DNA from 2 places in the Flexivirga oryzae genome. Region 1 is predicted to be linked to the other one. Evidence: predicted binding sites of a transcription regulator. Region 1 holds the regulator's gene; the other holds the start of a gene.
The links. Region 1 encodes HspR, which represses chaperone genes until heat shock. Its sites were predicted from a motif close to AAGTTGAGTCNNNNNGACTCAACTT; they were not measured.

Region 2: a site for HspR is predicted at 3,346-3,370, ahead of lon (endopeptidase La). Genes of this name have one in related genera too.

Annotation. Positions count from the first base shown of each region.
Region 1 is NZ_JACHVQ010000004.1:223,675-231,545, reverse strand. It holds gene FHU39_RS20330 (RNA polymerase sigma factor) at 1-44, shown strand, start outside; gene FHU39_RS20325 (hypothetical protein) at 56-529, shown strand; gene FHU39_RS20320 (S8/S53 family peptidase) at 551-2,137, shown strand; gene FHU39_RS20315 (CHAT domain-containing protein) at 2,145-4,592, shown strand; gene FHU39_RS20310 (hypothetical protein) at 4,574-4,864, opposite strand; gene FHU39_RS20305 (heat shock protein transcriptional repressor HspR) at 4,874-5,326, opposite strand; gene FHU39_RS20300 (DnaJ C-terminal domain-containing protein) at 5,326-6,330, opposite strand; gene FHU39_RS25110 (nucleotide exchange factor GrpE) at 6,415-7,080, opposite strand; gene dnaK (molecular chaperone DnaK) at 7,077-7,871, opposite strand, start outside.
Region 2 is NZ_JACHVQ010000007.1:30,732-38,602, forward strand. It holds gene FHU39_RS23450 (hypothetical protein) at 163-624, opposite strand; gene FHU39_RS23455 (HNH endonuclease signature motif containing protein) at 928-2,652, opposite strand; gene FHU39_RS23460 (GNAT family N-acetyltransferase) at 2,807-3,301, shown strand; gene lon (endopeptidase La) at 3,444-5,834, shown strand; gene FHU39_RS23470 (IS1182 family transposase) at 6,167-7,759, opposite strand; gene FHU39_RS23475 (glyoxalase superfamily protein) at 7,826-7,871, opposite strand, start outside.

The DNA of each region.
Region 1 (7,871 bases):
TCGCCAAACTCCGAGCCGCTCTGAACGACGGCGACAGGCAATGAAGGAGACACCGATGGCGCACGGTGACGACGATCCGCTGTGGCAGGACCTGCGCGAGATGTGGCAGACGCTCGACCCGCCGCCGGACGACCTCAACGCGAAGGTCCTCGCGGCCATCGCGGTCGAGGACCTCGACCGCGAATACGAGTTGCTCCACCTCGTGGAGTCCAGCGCCGAACTGGCGGGCACCCGCGCGGCCGGCTCGGACACGAGCGGTCTCGTGCGCGCGATGACCATCGAGTTCAGCCACGACGAGATCAGCGTCCTGCTGCGGGTGGGCGGGCTCGACGACGGGCGACGCCGCATCGACGGGTGGATCGCGCCGGCCTGCGGGACAGCGGTCGTGATGCGCGGCGACAACCGGAGTTGGCGTGCCGCGATCGACGAGTCCGGGCGGTTCGAGTTCGGCTCGCTCCCGCCCGGACGGGTCCGGCTGTGGCTCGAGGGAGCCGAGCGCTCCTTCACCACCACCATGTTCGAGATCTGATCGGCACGAGCGGAGGCACCGATGAGCACCAGGCAAGGCAACGGCCGGCACACGCCGGAGGGACCCTCGCGTATCGAGTGGCGTCAACTGGACCCTGCCACGGCCGTGACCGTCGCCGGCGTCGAGGCGGGACCGACCGTCTATGCCGCCTCCCGCCTGCTCGTGTCGACGCTGCGCGACCTCGACCCGGTCCTGACCCTGCTGCGCGCGACCGCGGCCGGGCTCGGCTGGTCCGTGACCGTCGACGAGGAGTGCACGCACGCCCGGCTCACCGAGCCGGAGCCGGTGAAGACGGATCGGTGTCAGCGCCTGTCCTGGGCGCAGCACGGTGAGCTGGGCATCCACCGGCTGCTGCTGTCGGTCGCCGACGGCCACGCGAGTGAGGTGCCGGATGCGTGGGATCTGCTGCAGCAGGCGCGCGGCCAGCACGGGCTCGCGGCGCTCGCCGGGGTCGGGCTGGACCATCTCCTGTCGCCGGCGCCGTTCACGACCTCCAACCCGTTCACCACGTCCAATCCGTTCACGACGTCCAATCCGTTCACCACGTCCAATCCGTTCACGACCTCCAACCCGGTGTCGTCATACGGCGCTCTCGGCCTGGGCGGGCGGCAACCGATCGCCTACACCGGCGCCGCGCCGCACCGGACTCCGGACCGCGAGCTGAAGCGGCGCCGGCCCGTCGTCGCGCTGCTGGATACCGGCTGCGGCTCGCACCCATGGCTCGACCCGGTGGTGCGCACCGACGTCAAGCTCGACGGACGGCCGATCGGATACGCCGACCCGGCGACCGATCCCGAGACCCACCCCGACCAGTCCGGTCCGCTCGACGGCATGCTGGACATGCTGTCCGGGCACGGCACCTTCCTGGCCGGCCTGGTCCGCCAGAACTGCCCGGACGCCGACATCCTGTCGTGGCGCGTCACACCCTCGGAAGGGCCGATCGCCGAGTCCGACTGGATCGAGGCGTTGATCCAGATCTCCGAACTCGCCCGGCGCGGTCGCGCCGGGGAGCATGGCGGCCGGCCCATCGACGTGCTGTGCCTCGCGATGGGGTACTACCACGAGACGCCCGAGGACGAGATGTTCGATCCGACGATCCACGAGGTCCTCACGTCACTGACCAGGACGGGCACCGCCGTCGTGTGTTCGGCGGGCAACGACGCCACCACCCAGCGCTCGTTCCCCGCGGCGTTCGCCGCGACGTCGGCCGACGCGGGCGAGGGTGCCGGTGCGGCACCGATCCTCTCGGTCGGCGCCCTCAACCCCAGCGGCCGATCGGTTGCACTGTTCTCCAACACCGGCGACTGGGTGACGACCTACGAGCCGGCCGCTTCGGTGATGAGCACGATGCCGGCGTTCCAGGGTGGGCTCGAGCCCGTCGCCCGGACCGAGGCCGAGGGACACATCCGTGAGGCCATCGACCCGGACAACTTCGAGGGACAGTTCGCGGTCTGGAGCGGAACATCGTTCGCCGTTCCGGTGCTGGCGGGTCGGCTGGCCAGCGAGTTGCACGCACATCTGCCGACCGCCGGCGGCAACGACACGGCGAAGCGGGCCGTCCACCGCAGCTGGGCCGCCTTGCCGGCCGTTCTTCGCGCCAAGCCATGATGGAAGGGTGCTGAGCGCGGACGAACTTCACCGACGCGGCCTGGCCGCGATCAACTCCGGCCGTCCACCGCTGGCAACCCGGCTGCTGGATCTCGCACTCAGCCGTGCGACCGACCCTGATCTGCAGGACCGCATCGACATCAGCCGCGCGTATGTCGCCTCCGAACGCGGCGATCTGCACACCGGCACCCGACTGTGTGAGTCGGTGCTGGAGCGCGCGACGAACGCCACCGTGCGCGACCTCGCGCACAGTCAACTCGGTGTCCTCTACACCCGGGCCGGTGAGGGTGAGTTGGCGCTGCAGCACCTGCAGCAGGCCATGGCCGGACGTCGGCTGATCGGCGTCGATCGTGCGCGAGCGTTGATGAATCGCGGGGTCGTGTGGCTCCAGCGCGGCGACATGCCGTCTGCCATCTCAGACTTCGATGCCTCGTCGGAAGACTTCCGAGAGGCGGGTATGCCGGTCGAGGCCGCCCAGGCGCTGCACAACAGCGGCTACGCGCTGATGCTCGCCGGCGACCTGCCACAGGCACTGCAGCGCATGGACAGCGCCCGGCCCGTGCTGGCCCCGCTGTCGGCGAACTTCCGCGCGGTGTGCGATCAGGACCGGGCCGAGGTGTTGGTCGCTGCCGGGCTGCACCACGAGGCGCACGAGACGGTGGCGAGCGTCGCAGCGGCGTACGGGAGGATGCACCTCTCGCAACAACAGGGTGAGGCGGAGTTCCTCCTCGCGCGGTTGCTCCTGCTGGACGATCCGGCCCGGGCCCGCGTCCTCGCACGCCGGGCTGCGCGACGATGGCGGCGGCGCGGCAGCGACGCATGGGCCGATCGTGCCGATGGCATCGAGCTCGCTGCCGAAGCGGGTCTTCGGCGCCGTTCCGCCGACCTGTCGACCCGAGCCGACGAGATCGCGGAACGGCTGGCGCACAACGGGTTACGCAACGACGCCAACACCGTCCGGCTGCACGCTGCGCGCATCGAGCTCATGCGGGGCGACCCGGACTCGGCGCGGCGCCGGCTACGGGAGGTCCGGCTGCGCACTCAGGCACCCATTGCGGGGCGGCTCCTGCGCCGGCAGGTCGAGGCAGAGCTCGACGCCGCCTCGGGCCGGCCGGGTTCAGCGCTGCGCCGGGTGCGCCAGGGGCTGTCGGACCTGCACGAGTGGCAGTCATCGTTCGGCAGCCTCGACCTGCAGAGCTCGCTCGCCGGACACGGCCGGGAGCTGGCCCTGCTCGGCATCCGGGTCGCCCTCGAGGGTGGCCGGCCGGAGTCGGTCTTCGAGTGGTCGGAGCGGGCGCGCGAGCTTTCTCGCCGCGTGCTGCCGATCCGTCCACCGGCGAGCGCGGACACCGCGCGCGACCTGGTCGAGCTGCGGCAGTTGCGGGCGGGCAGCGGGCCGGACGAGATCTCGGGCCGCGAGCGCGAGCTGCGGCAGCACATCCGCCAGCGCGCCTGGCAGGATCCTGGCTCCGGTGTCGTGACCGAGCCGGTCGGCTTCGACCAGTTGACAACGGCATTGGGCGACGACACGGTGCTGCTCGCGCACTTGGCGGTGGACGATGAGTTGCACCTGCTGACCGTCAGCGCGCAGGGCGCCGATGTGACCGCGCTGGGCCCGACGGCGCCGGTCCGCGAGGCGATGGCCGGGCTCCAGGCAGACCTGGACATGTCGGCGAGCAACCTGCCGCGGACGCTGCAGACCGCGGTCCGGTCGTCGCTGCTGCGGCGCCTGGAGCGACTCGACGATGCGCTGCTGGCGCCGGTGCGCACAGCCCTCCGGCGCAGTGCGGGAGGACGGGTCGTGCTGACGCCGACGGGCGTGCTCGCCGGCGTCCCGTGGAGCATGCTGCCGACACTCTCCGGGCATCCCGCATGTCTTCCGCCGAGTGCATCGCGCTGGGTCGAGCGCGGGATCGCGCCACCGTTGCGCTCGGCCGCTTTCGTCGCCGGGCCCCGAGTGCCGCGCGCCGGTGAGGAGGTCGTCCGCTCGTCTGCCGCGCGGCCCGGCTCCACCGTGCTCACCCCTCCGGAGAGCACCAGCGCGGCCGTGTCGCGTCTCGCAGCCACGGTCGACGTGCTGCACCTCTCCGCGCACGGTCGGCATGCCGCCGACAACCCGCTCTTCTCCGGCCTGCAACTCAGCGATGGGACGTGGTTCGGCTACGACATCGACCAACTCGAGCGCATCCCGTCATTGGTGGTGCTGTCCGCGTGCGAGTTGGGCCGCTCCTCGGTGCGCTGGGCGGAGGAGACCCTCGGTATGACGACGGCGTGGCTGCATGCCGGCGCCCGCTGTGTCATCGCCGCTCCCGCGGCCGTCAACGACGACGAGGCCTGCGACCAGCTGACCGAGGCGCACCAGCTGATCGCCGGCGGCGTCCCGCCCGCGGACGCGTTGTCCCGGACGGCACCATCCGGCGGATCGCGTTTCCAGTGCTACGGATCCGGCTGGTAACCGTCCACCGAGCGATCGTTGTCCAGCCAGCCGTCGTGATCCTGCGCCACGGTGCTGAAGCGTTCGGCGATCTCCTGCGCCCGTGGCCCGGTCGGGTCGTCGAGGTGGTCCGCCACGACGTGCACGACCCAATCCACGTCCTCGGCGTCGTCCTCACCGGCCAACGCCTCGGACACGACGCGCACCGAGGCGAATCCGCCCTCCTCGACGAGTTCGTCGGCTACGTCCTGGGCGGCTTCTCGGTCCGGAAAGACCATCAGGAATTCGATCATCTGAGTCCGTCAACTCCGTTTGCGCCATACGACCAGGGCGCGCTCTGCCCGGACGGGCTGCACACGCTCCCCCGGTCGCAAGGGGGTGATCTGGCCGTCGGGCGAGGCCGCGAAGACGCGGCGGAGCCCCTTGTCGCGCTCCCGCTGCAGCTCGTCGGCGAGCTCGCGCACCCGAGACCGCAGTGCGTCGACCTGGTCCTCGAGCTCCAGGATCCGGCGGATGCCGGCCAACGACACGCCCTCCTCCTGGGAGAGTCGCTGGACCTCGGCGAGCACCTTCAGGTCGTGGACGGAGTAACGTCTCCCGCCGCCCTGTGTCCGGGAGGGTGTCACGATGCCCAATCGGTCGTACTGGCGCAGGGTTTGGGCGTGTATGCCGGCCAACTGCGCCGCCGCCGAGATCGCGTAGATCGGCGCGTCCTCGGGGGGTGGCGTGTCACCGCGCCAGAACGACCGGACCATCAGAGCGCGGCTTTCGCGGTCAGCTCAGCGCGCGGGTCGATGCCACTCTCCCGATCCTGCTCGGCGAGCGTCTCGACGGCCTTCTTGGCGTCGCTGTTCAGCTTCTGCGGCACGAGCACCTGGACGGTCGCGATGAGGTCGCCCGTGGAGGTCTTGCCCTTGATGCCTTCACCCTTGACACGCAGCTTGCGCCCGGACGGGGTTCCGGCCTTGATCTTGACCTTGACCGCCCTGCCGCTCAGCGTCGGCACGGAAACCGTTGCGCCCAGGGCTGCTTCGGCGAAGGTGACGGGAAGGTCGACCGTCAGGTTGTTGCCGTCACGATGGAAGACCGGGTGGGGCTGGACCGTGACGTGCAGCAGCAGATCACCGGCCTGCCCGCCGTTCGGGCTGGGCTGTCCCTTGCCGCGCAGCCGGATCGTCTGACCGTCCTTGACCCCGGCCGGGATGCGTGTCTTGATCGTCTGACCGTCCGCGGCCTGCAGCGTGATGGTCTCGCCCGCGGCGGCATCACGGAAGCTCAGCGTCGTACGCGCCTCCATGTCGGCGCCCTTGCGCGGCCCGGCCTGGTAGCCGCCGTACGGCGAGCCGTAGCCACCGCCGCCGCCGAAGCGCCCGAGGATGTCGTCCAGGTTGATCTGGTCCCCGCCACCGGTGGAGAAGCGGACGTGCTGCCCGCCGCCGCCGAACATGGAGCCGAAGAGGTCCTCGAACCCGCCGGCGCCGCCGGCACTGCCGGGACCACCCGCGGTGAAGCGGGCGCCACCACCGACCATCTGCCGGAGCTGGTCGTACTCCTGGCGTTTCGCCGGGTCGGACAGCACCGAGTTGGCCTCGCCGATGTCCTTGAACTTCTGCTCTGCTGCGGTGTCACCGGGGTTCTGGTCCGGGTGCCACTTTCGGGCGAGCTTGCGGTACGCCTTCTTGATGTCGTCCTCGGACGCGTCCTGTGAGACGCCGAGGATCTTGTAGAAGTCCTTCTCGAGCCAGTCCTGACTAGCCATCAATCACTCCAATCGGGTCGAAGTCTCCTGCCGAGCGGGGTGTCCGCTGTCGCGCACCCCGCTCGGCAGAAGACCTGGGCTGCATCAGGACGGGTCCGCGACCGCGACGCGTGCGGGACGGACCATGCGGTCACCGAGCCGGTAGCCCGGCTGCATGACCTGCACGATGGTTGTGCCCTCCGCACCCTCCGGCACCTCGGCCTCGATGTGCATCAGGGCCTCGTGGTGCGTCGGGTCGAAAGGCTCACCGACTGCGCCGAACTCGGTCAGACCCAGCTTGCTGAGCGTCGCCTGCAGCTTGTCGGCGATCTTCTCGAAGGGAGTCCCCTCCAAGTCGCCGTGCTCGCGCGCCAGGTAGATGTCGTCGAGCACCGGCAGGAGCGCCTCGAGGACGCGCGCCGTGGTGGCGTCCCGCTGGGCTTCCCGGTCGCGCTCGATGCGCTTCTTGTAGTTGACGTATTCGGCCTGCACCCGTTGCAGGTCCGCGAGCCGTTCGGCTGCGAGGACCGTGTCCGGGTGCTCGTCATCAACGGCGGGACCGGTCCCGGCGGACGCGCCGGCCGGCTCTGCGGGAGCCTGCGGTGCGTCGTCGGAAACGGCTCGCACATCACCGTTCTCGTCGATCCGGCGCTTGTCGCGGATGATCGGGCCCGACTGAGCCTCCTCATCCTCCGGCCGCCGGCCGGGCTCCGCCGAAGCGGAACCCGGCTGCGAACCCGTGGGCTGGGAGCCCTTGATGGGGTCGGTCACTTGTTGTCACCCTCGTCGTCCACGACCTCGGCGTCGACCACGTCGTCATCGTCGGACGACGCGGAGGCACCGGCGTCGGCGGGCTGCTCGGCACCGGCCGTGGCGGTGTCGTCACCGGACTGCTGCTGCGCGGCATACAGGGCGGCACCCATCTTCTGGGAGGCGTCGTTGACCTTGGTGGTCTTGGCCGAAATGTCCTCGGCAGAGGTGTTTTCGTCCTTCAGCGCATCCTTGAGCTCGCTGACGGCGGCCTCGACCTCGGACTTGGACTCGGCCGGGACCTTGTCGCCGTTGTCGGCGAGGAACTTCTCGGTCGAGTAGACCAGCTGCTCCGCGGTGTTGCGGGCCTCGGTCTCCTCACGCCGCTTCTTGTCCTCCGCCGCGTGCTCCTCGGCGTCGCGGACCATGCGGTCGATGTCCTCCTTCGGCAGCGCGGAGCCACCGGAGATCGTCATCGACTGCTCCTTGTTGGTGCCGCGGTCCTTGGCCGACACGTGCACGATGCCGTTGGCGTCGATGTCGAAGGTGACCTCGATCTGCGGCACGCCACGCGGCGCGGGCGCGATGCCGGACAGCTCGAAGTTGCCCAGCGGCTTGTTGTCCTTGGCCAGCTCACGCTCGCCCTGGAACACCTGGATCTCCACCGACGGCTGGTTGTCCTCTGCGGTCGAGAACACCTCCGAGCGCTTGGTCGGGATCGCGGTGTTGCGCTCGATCAGCTTGGTGAACAGGCCACCCTTGGTCTCGATGCCCAGCGACAGCGGGGTGACGTCGATGAGGAGCACGTCCTT
Region 2 (7,871 bases), on a different contig from region 1:
CCGAGCGAGGCATGCGATTTGCCCCGTACACCGACCGGCACGAATCTGCTCGGCCTAGTCAAGCGTGCGCGCAACACGGAGTTGCTCTACTTCGGGCCGCCGTCCGGGCGCGAGTGGCCGACTCCGGACGACTCGTCGCAACGGACCAGGGAACAGCCAGGTTCATCCTTGACCCTGATCGAAAATGCGCCATGGCTGCGAACTGTCGTGTCGTACGAGTTCGAAGGACCACGGCTGGTCGGGCATGCTCGCGTGGACGCCCTGGAAATTGTTCAAGGTGGCGGTTTTGTCCACTTCGACGGTCTGTTCCCAGGCCGTCAGGTCGGAGTTGTACTGATCCTTGGCTGCCCTGCGGCCGGGTACCACCGGGTCAACCCGGTTGATCGTGAGGCCCTGCATGTTCGGGGCGTGCAGGCTCGCCCACCCCGCTCCGAATCCGCCGTCACTGTCGAGTTCCATGTGCGCGCACGTATCGAAGTCACGATCATTCATCGCCCGCACGTACGTCTGCACGACAACCGCTGGTGACGCGCGGGCTGTCGGAAAGGGGACGTGCGCACGGGGCTTTCCCCACAACCAGAGACCGCCGACCGGCACGACGAGTACGAGCACAATCGCCGACACGACCCCCTGGTACCACCGCATGGGCCAAGTATGCCCGGACCTTCGTTCTACCGGAACGAATCGAGCGAGCCTTACGCGAGGCGGGGAGGTCGCGGACTCGTCACCGCCGACCTGGGCGATCGCGCCGCAAGCGGCCACCGAACTCGGCTGGACCGAGGTGCGCGGCACCACTGCCAAGGTCGCACGAGGGTCTGCGATCATCGGCGCACTGATCGCGGTCGTCGTCGTGGTGCTGGTCGTGGCGCTCGTCGTCCTGCTGTGACCCGAGCACGGCACGACCTCCCGGCAGCCGCCTTTCACCGGTCAGTCCGCTGGGCGAGTGACGTAACGGTGACCGGACGGGCTGGTCCACGTGCAGATACCGTCAGGGGTCATCGAAACAGACCAGCCGCCTTCGTGTTTCGCCCTGTGATGATGACGACATAGGGATTGCAGGTTGCTCGCAGCGGTCGGGCCATCGGGCCATCGGATGACGTGGTCGACGTCGTCGAGCCGGGCCGGCCGGGTGCAGCCCGGGAATCGACAATGCTCGTCCCGCGTGACCACGAACCGTCGCAGACGTGCACCCGGGCGATAGGTCACATCCGATGTCTCCACGGTTGCCCCGGTCTTCGCATCCACCAGTGCACGCGTGAGTCTCACACCGAGTGTTCGGCACAGTTGAGAAAGCGCACCGGCGGGTATGACGCCGAACCCTTCGACGACCGCGTCGCCGATCCGGTAGTCGGTCGGCGGTGATCCGGCCTCAGCGGCTCGTGCCCTCGCCCGGCGGCGACGGGTCGCCGTCGCGACCGGCCCGTGATCCCACCGCTGCCGGCGATCACCACTGCCAGGAGTCAGGTCGACCCGGACACGCGGCGCGAGCGGCGTGTCCACCGTGGTGAGAATGTCGAAGCTCTCAGCCACGCTGAGCCGCAGCCACTCCTCGAGCCGTGGCTCGACGAAGGATCGGGACAACCATTCCGACTCGCTACCGGGCTCGCACGACAACCCTCCCGTCATACCGATCATTGCTGCCAGGCCCGCGACAGCGCTGTGACCGTCGAAGACCCGGGGCGCGAAGAAACCGGGCGCATCGGCACGGTCTGCGGTCGTGCCGCTCTGCTCCGGCAGGATGGGGAGTTGCACGACGCACGTGGTGCTGACGGACACGTTGCCGAGCATGAGGTCGACGAACGCGTCCACGCGGCACTCATCGAGGCACTTGTCGGTGGTCGTGTCCTCGTGCAGGTGCCGCGCCAACTCGTCGATGCCTGCCATGATGCGCACCGCGTCCTCGGTCGGGAGGACGGCATGGAACGCGCTGAGTCCCGGCTCGTGGTGTGGCGAGACCCGCACTCCTTTCGCCGCCACACGACTCTTGCGCGCTGACTCCTGGGCGTCCGCCGGCGCCAGGTCGGCGAGCAGTCGTCGGGTGCGGCGGACGAGTTTGGTGGACGTCAACGGGATCGGCTCAGCCGACTCATCATCGGCCTCGCCTGGCGCCTCCCCCGTCGCTTGCGCGTCGTCGATCACGGAGAGCAACTCGTCCTCGACATCGTGCGCGACCTTCGGGCTCACTCCGCACAAGGCGTCCGAGATGATGGTCAGTTTGCGGGGGTCGAGCGATCCCTTCTCCGCGAGCGCGAACAAGGCCGGCGTGTGCTTCATCCCATCGATCGCATCCGTCAGTCGGTTGGTCGTCTGCCGGTCCGACCAACCCAGTCGAGCGCCGAGCTCCTGCGGCAACCATTCGTCGGCATACTTCCCGATGGAACGCCGAACCTCTCGCGGACGCCCGCCAGGCTCCACGATCTCCTCGATCGCGGCGACTTGTGCCAGCCGAACGGACTGTGCCGCCCAGGTGGAATTTTGCACTTGCTGACACGCCACGACCTGGTCGATCAACTCCTCGCGAGACGAACCCACGGTCCCGGCCCTCGCCTTGTCCGCAGCCTCACGGACGAGTGCATGAGCAGTCGCAATCAGCGCGTCGACCGATGCGCCGGCGATGTCATCACCGGCGACCAGGAGCTGCTGTTTCGACATGCCCTAATCATATCTATGTTCGAGTTCAAAGGCAAGGTTGAGATGACATTTTTTCCTTATCTATCAACGGTTTTCACGTTGCAAGCATCGGCACACCGAGTGCTGAAAGTATATACGTGAACGCCGACATCGGACGACCTGGAAGAGTGATCACATGACATCGACCTGGCCGTTCGACGGACTCTCCCTCACCGGGCCGGAACTGGTGCTCCGACCTGTCCGCGACGCGGACCTCCCGCGCCTCATCAAGGTGTTTCCCGACGACTTCGACCTCGACCCGAGCTTCCCTCCGCTGGATGGAGTGCCCCCGGCGCAGGACCGTGCGCGTCGCCTTGTCCAGAGCATCTGGCGCCATCGCGGCAGGGGCTTCGGCATACACGCCCGGGCTGTCGCGCTGTCCTTCGCCTTCGAATCGCTCGGCACCCGGCAGGCGATCACCTCTGCAGTCATGAGCAACCACGCGTCGCTCGGAGTGAGCCGTCATCTCGGCTACCGGGACACCGGAGTCCGATCGCACGACACCGGCGCCGGCATCATCGACCTGCAGCACCTCGCGTTGACCCACGACGACTGGGCGGGCAGCGACGCCCGCGCACACGTCGGGATCCGCGGCTTCGAGGAGTACCGACCGTTCTTCGGCTTGCACTGACCTCCGATTTGACGATGCTCTCGGGAACAAAACCACCCCCTGCAGCCTTGAGTGGATAAGACTCAACTTTCGCTGCGGCGCGAGTCGCCCGTCGGCCCAGGCCGGCGAGCCGCTCGGGTCGCCATACGACTCCAGGAGAGCGATGACCCAAACACACGAGCTGCCGGTGCTCTTTCTGCACGACCAGGTGGCTTTGCCCGGCATGACGCTGCCCATCGAGCTCGACGACGAGGCCCGCGCGGCCGTCGACGCGGCCCGTGCTGCCGGCGGCGAACAGTTGCTGCTCGCGCCGCGCATCGACGACACCTACCCGACGGTCGGTGCGGTCGCCTCGATCGAGCAGGTGGGCCGGATGCCGGGCGGCGCACCTGCCGCAGTGCTGCGTGCCACCGACCGCGCCCGGATCGGCCGCGGTGTGGCCGGACCCGGCGCCGCCCTGTGGGTGGAAGCCGAGGTGATCGAGCCCGGCGCGCCGACCGAGCGCACCCGCGAACTCGCAACCGACTACAAACGACTCGTGGTCGCGACGCTCAAGCGCCGCAACGCCTGGCAGGTGATCGACCACGTCGAGTCCACCACCGATCCGCACGCGCTGGCCGACCTGGCCGGGTGGGCGTCATACCTCTCCCCTCAGCAGCGGGTGCAGTTGCTGGAGGAGACCGACATCGACAAGCGGCTGGAGGTCCTGATCACGTGGACCGGCGATCACCTTGCCGAACAAGAGGTTTCGGACAAGATCGCGACCGACGTCCGCGAAGGCATGGACAAGAGCCAGCGGGAGTTCCTGCTGCGGCAGCAGCTGGAGGCGATCCGGAAGGAGCTCGGCGAGAACGAGCCCGAGGGCGCCGACGACTACCGTTCGCGCGTCGAGGCCGCCGACCTGCCGGACGAGGTCCGGGAGGCCGCGCTGCGCGAGGTCGGCAAGCTGGAGCGTTCCAGCGAGCAGAGCCCGGAGGGTGGCTGGATCCGCACCTGGCTCGACACCGTCCTCGAACTGCCTTGGAACCACAAGACATCCGACCGCACCGACATCACCGCAGCCCGTGAGGTGTTGGACGCCGACCACCACGGCCTGGACGATGTGAAGGATCGCATCGTCGAATACCTCGCCGTGCGCGGCCGCCGTGCCGAGCGTGGTCTGGAGGTCGTCGGCGGCCGTGGCTCGGGCGCGGTCCTCGCGCTCGTCGGCCCGCCCGGTGTCGGCAAGACCTCACTCGGTGAGAGCGTTGCCCGTGCGCTGGACCGGTCGTTCGTGCGCGTTGCCCTCGGTGGTGTGCGTGACGAGGCCGAGATCCGTGGTCACCGGCGGACGTATGTCGGGGCGCTTCCCGGCCGCATCGTGCGTGCCATCAAGGAGGCCGGCTCGATGAACCCGGTCGTCCTGCTCGACGAGATCGACAAGGTCGGCTCCGACTTCCGCGGCGACCCGGCTGCCGCGTTGCTCGAGGTGCTGGACCCGGCGCAGAACCACACGTTCCGCGACCACTACCTCGAGCTCGACCTCGACCTGTCCGACGTGGTCTTCATCGCCACGGCGAACACCCTCGAGACCATCCCCAGTGCACTGCTGGACCGGATGGAGCTGGTCGCCCTCGATGGCTACACCGAGGACGACAAGGTCGCCATCGCCTCGACGCACCTGCTGCCCCGGCAGCTGGAGCGTGCTGCGCTGACGAGCGACGAGGTCACCATCGATGACGCCGCATTGCGTGAAATGGCAGGCGATTACACCCGAGAGGCCGGTGTGCGGCAGATGGAGCGGATGATCGGCAAGATCCTGCGCAAGGTGGCCACCAACCTCGCAACGGACAAGGCCGAGGCGCCGGTCCTGGTGTCGGTCGATGACCTCAAGGACTACCTGGGTCGGCCGCGCTTCACTCCCGAATCGGCAGAGCGGACAGCGGTGCCCGGTGTCGCCACCGGACTCGCGGTGACCGGCATGGGCGGTGACGTCCTCTTCATCGAGGCGGCCAAGCCCAGCACGGCGAAGCTGCAGACCGCCTCAGCCGAAGGTGATTCCGGGCCGCGCCTCACCCTCACCGGTCAACTCGGTGACGTGATGAAGGAGTCGGCACAGATCGCACTGTCCTACCTGCGGTCGCACGGCTCCGAGCACGACGTCGACGTGTCGGCGTTGTCCGGTCCGATCCACCTGCACGTCCCAGCGGGCGCGACACCGAAGGACGGCCCGTCCGCCGGTGTCACCATGGTGACCGCGTTCGCATCGTTGGCGACCGGCCGCCCGGTCCGCAGCGACGTCGGTATGACGGGTGAGGTGACGCTGAACGGACGGGTCCTGCCGATCGGTGGCGTGAAGCAGAAACTGCTCGCCGCCCAGCGTGCCGGCCTGACGACGGTGTTCATCCCGCAGCGCAACGAGCCGGACCTGGACGACGTACCGGACGAGGTGAAGAACGCGCTCGACATACACCCGGTGAGTGACGTGGCGCAGATCCTTGAGCTGGCGTTCGAGCAGGCGGCCCACAGCGCACCCGGAGCGCAGGACGCACCCGGAGCGCACGGGGCCGCCTGACACCCGACCCACGCACCCCTCTTGCCGAGAGGACACAAAACGCCTCGACAGGACACGAAAAACGGGGCCCACGAGCCGTTATGTCGCGGTTTTCTGGGCCTCTCGGGGTGTTTCTGGGCCTCTCGGCGCAGGGGCGCTAGGTGGCTGGTGTTGAACAGCTGCGTGTGGGTGAGGATGGTCGGCTGGGGTAGATGAGGTCACCGCGTGGGGCTGAGGCTGGCCGAGCGCGGCTGGTCGCCGGGCGGGACTGATGACGCTGGCCAGTCGAGTACGCCGGCTTGAGGGCGGATATGACGGCCAGGTAAGGGGTTTCGAGTCTGATCCTGGTGTTATCAGGCGGTCGCTGCCCATCCTTGACCGGTCGTGAACGTCACGGCGAGCACACTCAGGCGTACGAGGTTGACCGCGGCGGCCAGCAGGGAGAAGTCAGCGGCAACCTTCGTCGTGCCGCGGACCCGTGCCCTGCGCCCGCCGTGCTTGCGGCGCATCAGGTGCCCGATCTTGCGTTCGACCTTCGGGCGGGTAGCCCGGTAGTCGGCCACCCATCCCGGGTCCTGTTGCCGCCCGCGGGCATCGGTCAGCTGCCGTTCATAGGCGCCGACCTTGATGGTGCGGCCCTTCGCGGAGGTAGTGCACTGCTCCCGTAGCGGGCACTCGGCACACGCCGCCCCGAAACGTGCCGTGCCGGCACCACCCTTCCCGCGCCGGATCGGCGAGACTTGCCCCGCCGGGCAGGTCACCGTGTCAGCGTCCAAGTCCACCTCGAACTCGTCCTTGGCGAACAGGCCACCAGTATTGGACGGCGACTGGGTCTTGCACTTGTCATCGATCCCGGCAGCCTCCAGCAAGTCGTGGATCGGCCCAGTCCCGTACGCGTTATCCCCATACACGCCATGCTCATCCGCGTCGCCGTGATCGCCGGCATCGTGATCGTCGGTGTCGAGGAGATCAGCGATCAGGTCTTGTGCGGCCGCGGCATCACCGGTGTTGCCCGGGGTCACGCCGGTAGCGGTGATGATCTCACTGTCCGGGTCGAGGCCCAGGTGCCCCTTGTACCCGTCGAAGGAGCGTGCGGCGGTCTTGTGCCCGTGCCGGGCCTGCGGGTCGACCGTGGAGATCACCCGATCCTTGGCGACCCGCCGCGCGATCGCGAACACCCCGTCAGCGTCTTGTTCCAGGTCCTGCCCCAGCACGGTGGCCAGCAACTGCCCCGCCGCGGCCACCGGTTCACTGACCGTCCGCCCCTCCAACACGGCCAGGGCGGCCACCCCGTCCCGAGCCAACTCATCGACCAACACCGCCCGGGCGACCTGGTCGTCCCAGTCACAGGCCGGTTTCCCCGCGCCCACGTAGTCATCATCACGGGCCAGCACGTCCCGGACCCGCGCCCCCAACTGCGCATCACACGCCTTGAGCAGCCCACGGATCGCCGACCGGATCAACGTGACCGTGTCCATCGTGGCGACCGCGTCATACAACGGGGTGGAGTCCAGCACCCGTTTACGCCCGACCAGTCCGGCAGCCTTGGCCACCTGCAGCACGGCATCGAAGATCCGGTCCGGCGCATCCGAGGCGGCCAGCCGGGCCCGCATATCAACCAGCACCGTGTGCACGAATCCCGGGTAATCGAAGTCCAGCCCGCCCGCCGCGTACTTCCACCGGGCGTCGAACGCGAACCGGTCGACCGCTTCCCGGTCACTGCACCCCTCGAAACGTTGCAACACCATCACCACCGCCACGATCATCGGCGGTACCGACCGGCGACCAACATCGGTGAACAAGTCCGCGAACATCTCGTCCGGGAACAACCGGTGGCACTGCCGGTGCAACAACCCGTAGATCGAGTCTTCGCCGATCCGCGGCTCGCAGAACGCGGTCGTCGAACGGAACAAATCAGCCTGGCTCGGAGTCACTCCCAACGTCACAGGCCAATCCTCCCGAACCCAGCACCAAGCAACACGGACCGCCACGCCACGAAAAACACCAGCGACCTAGGCGTCAGCTGCGGGTGTCCGCTGCCAGAAGACCAACCTGTTC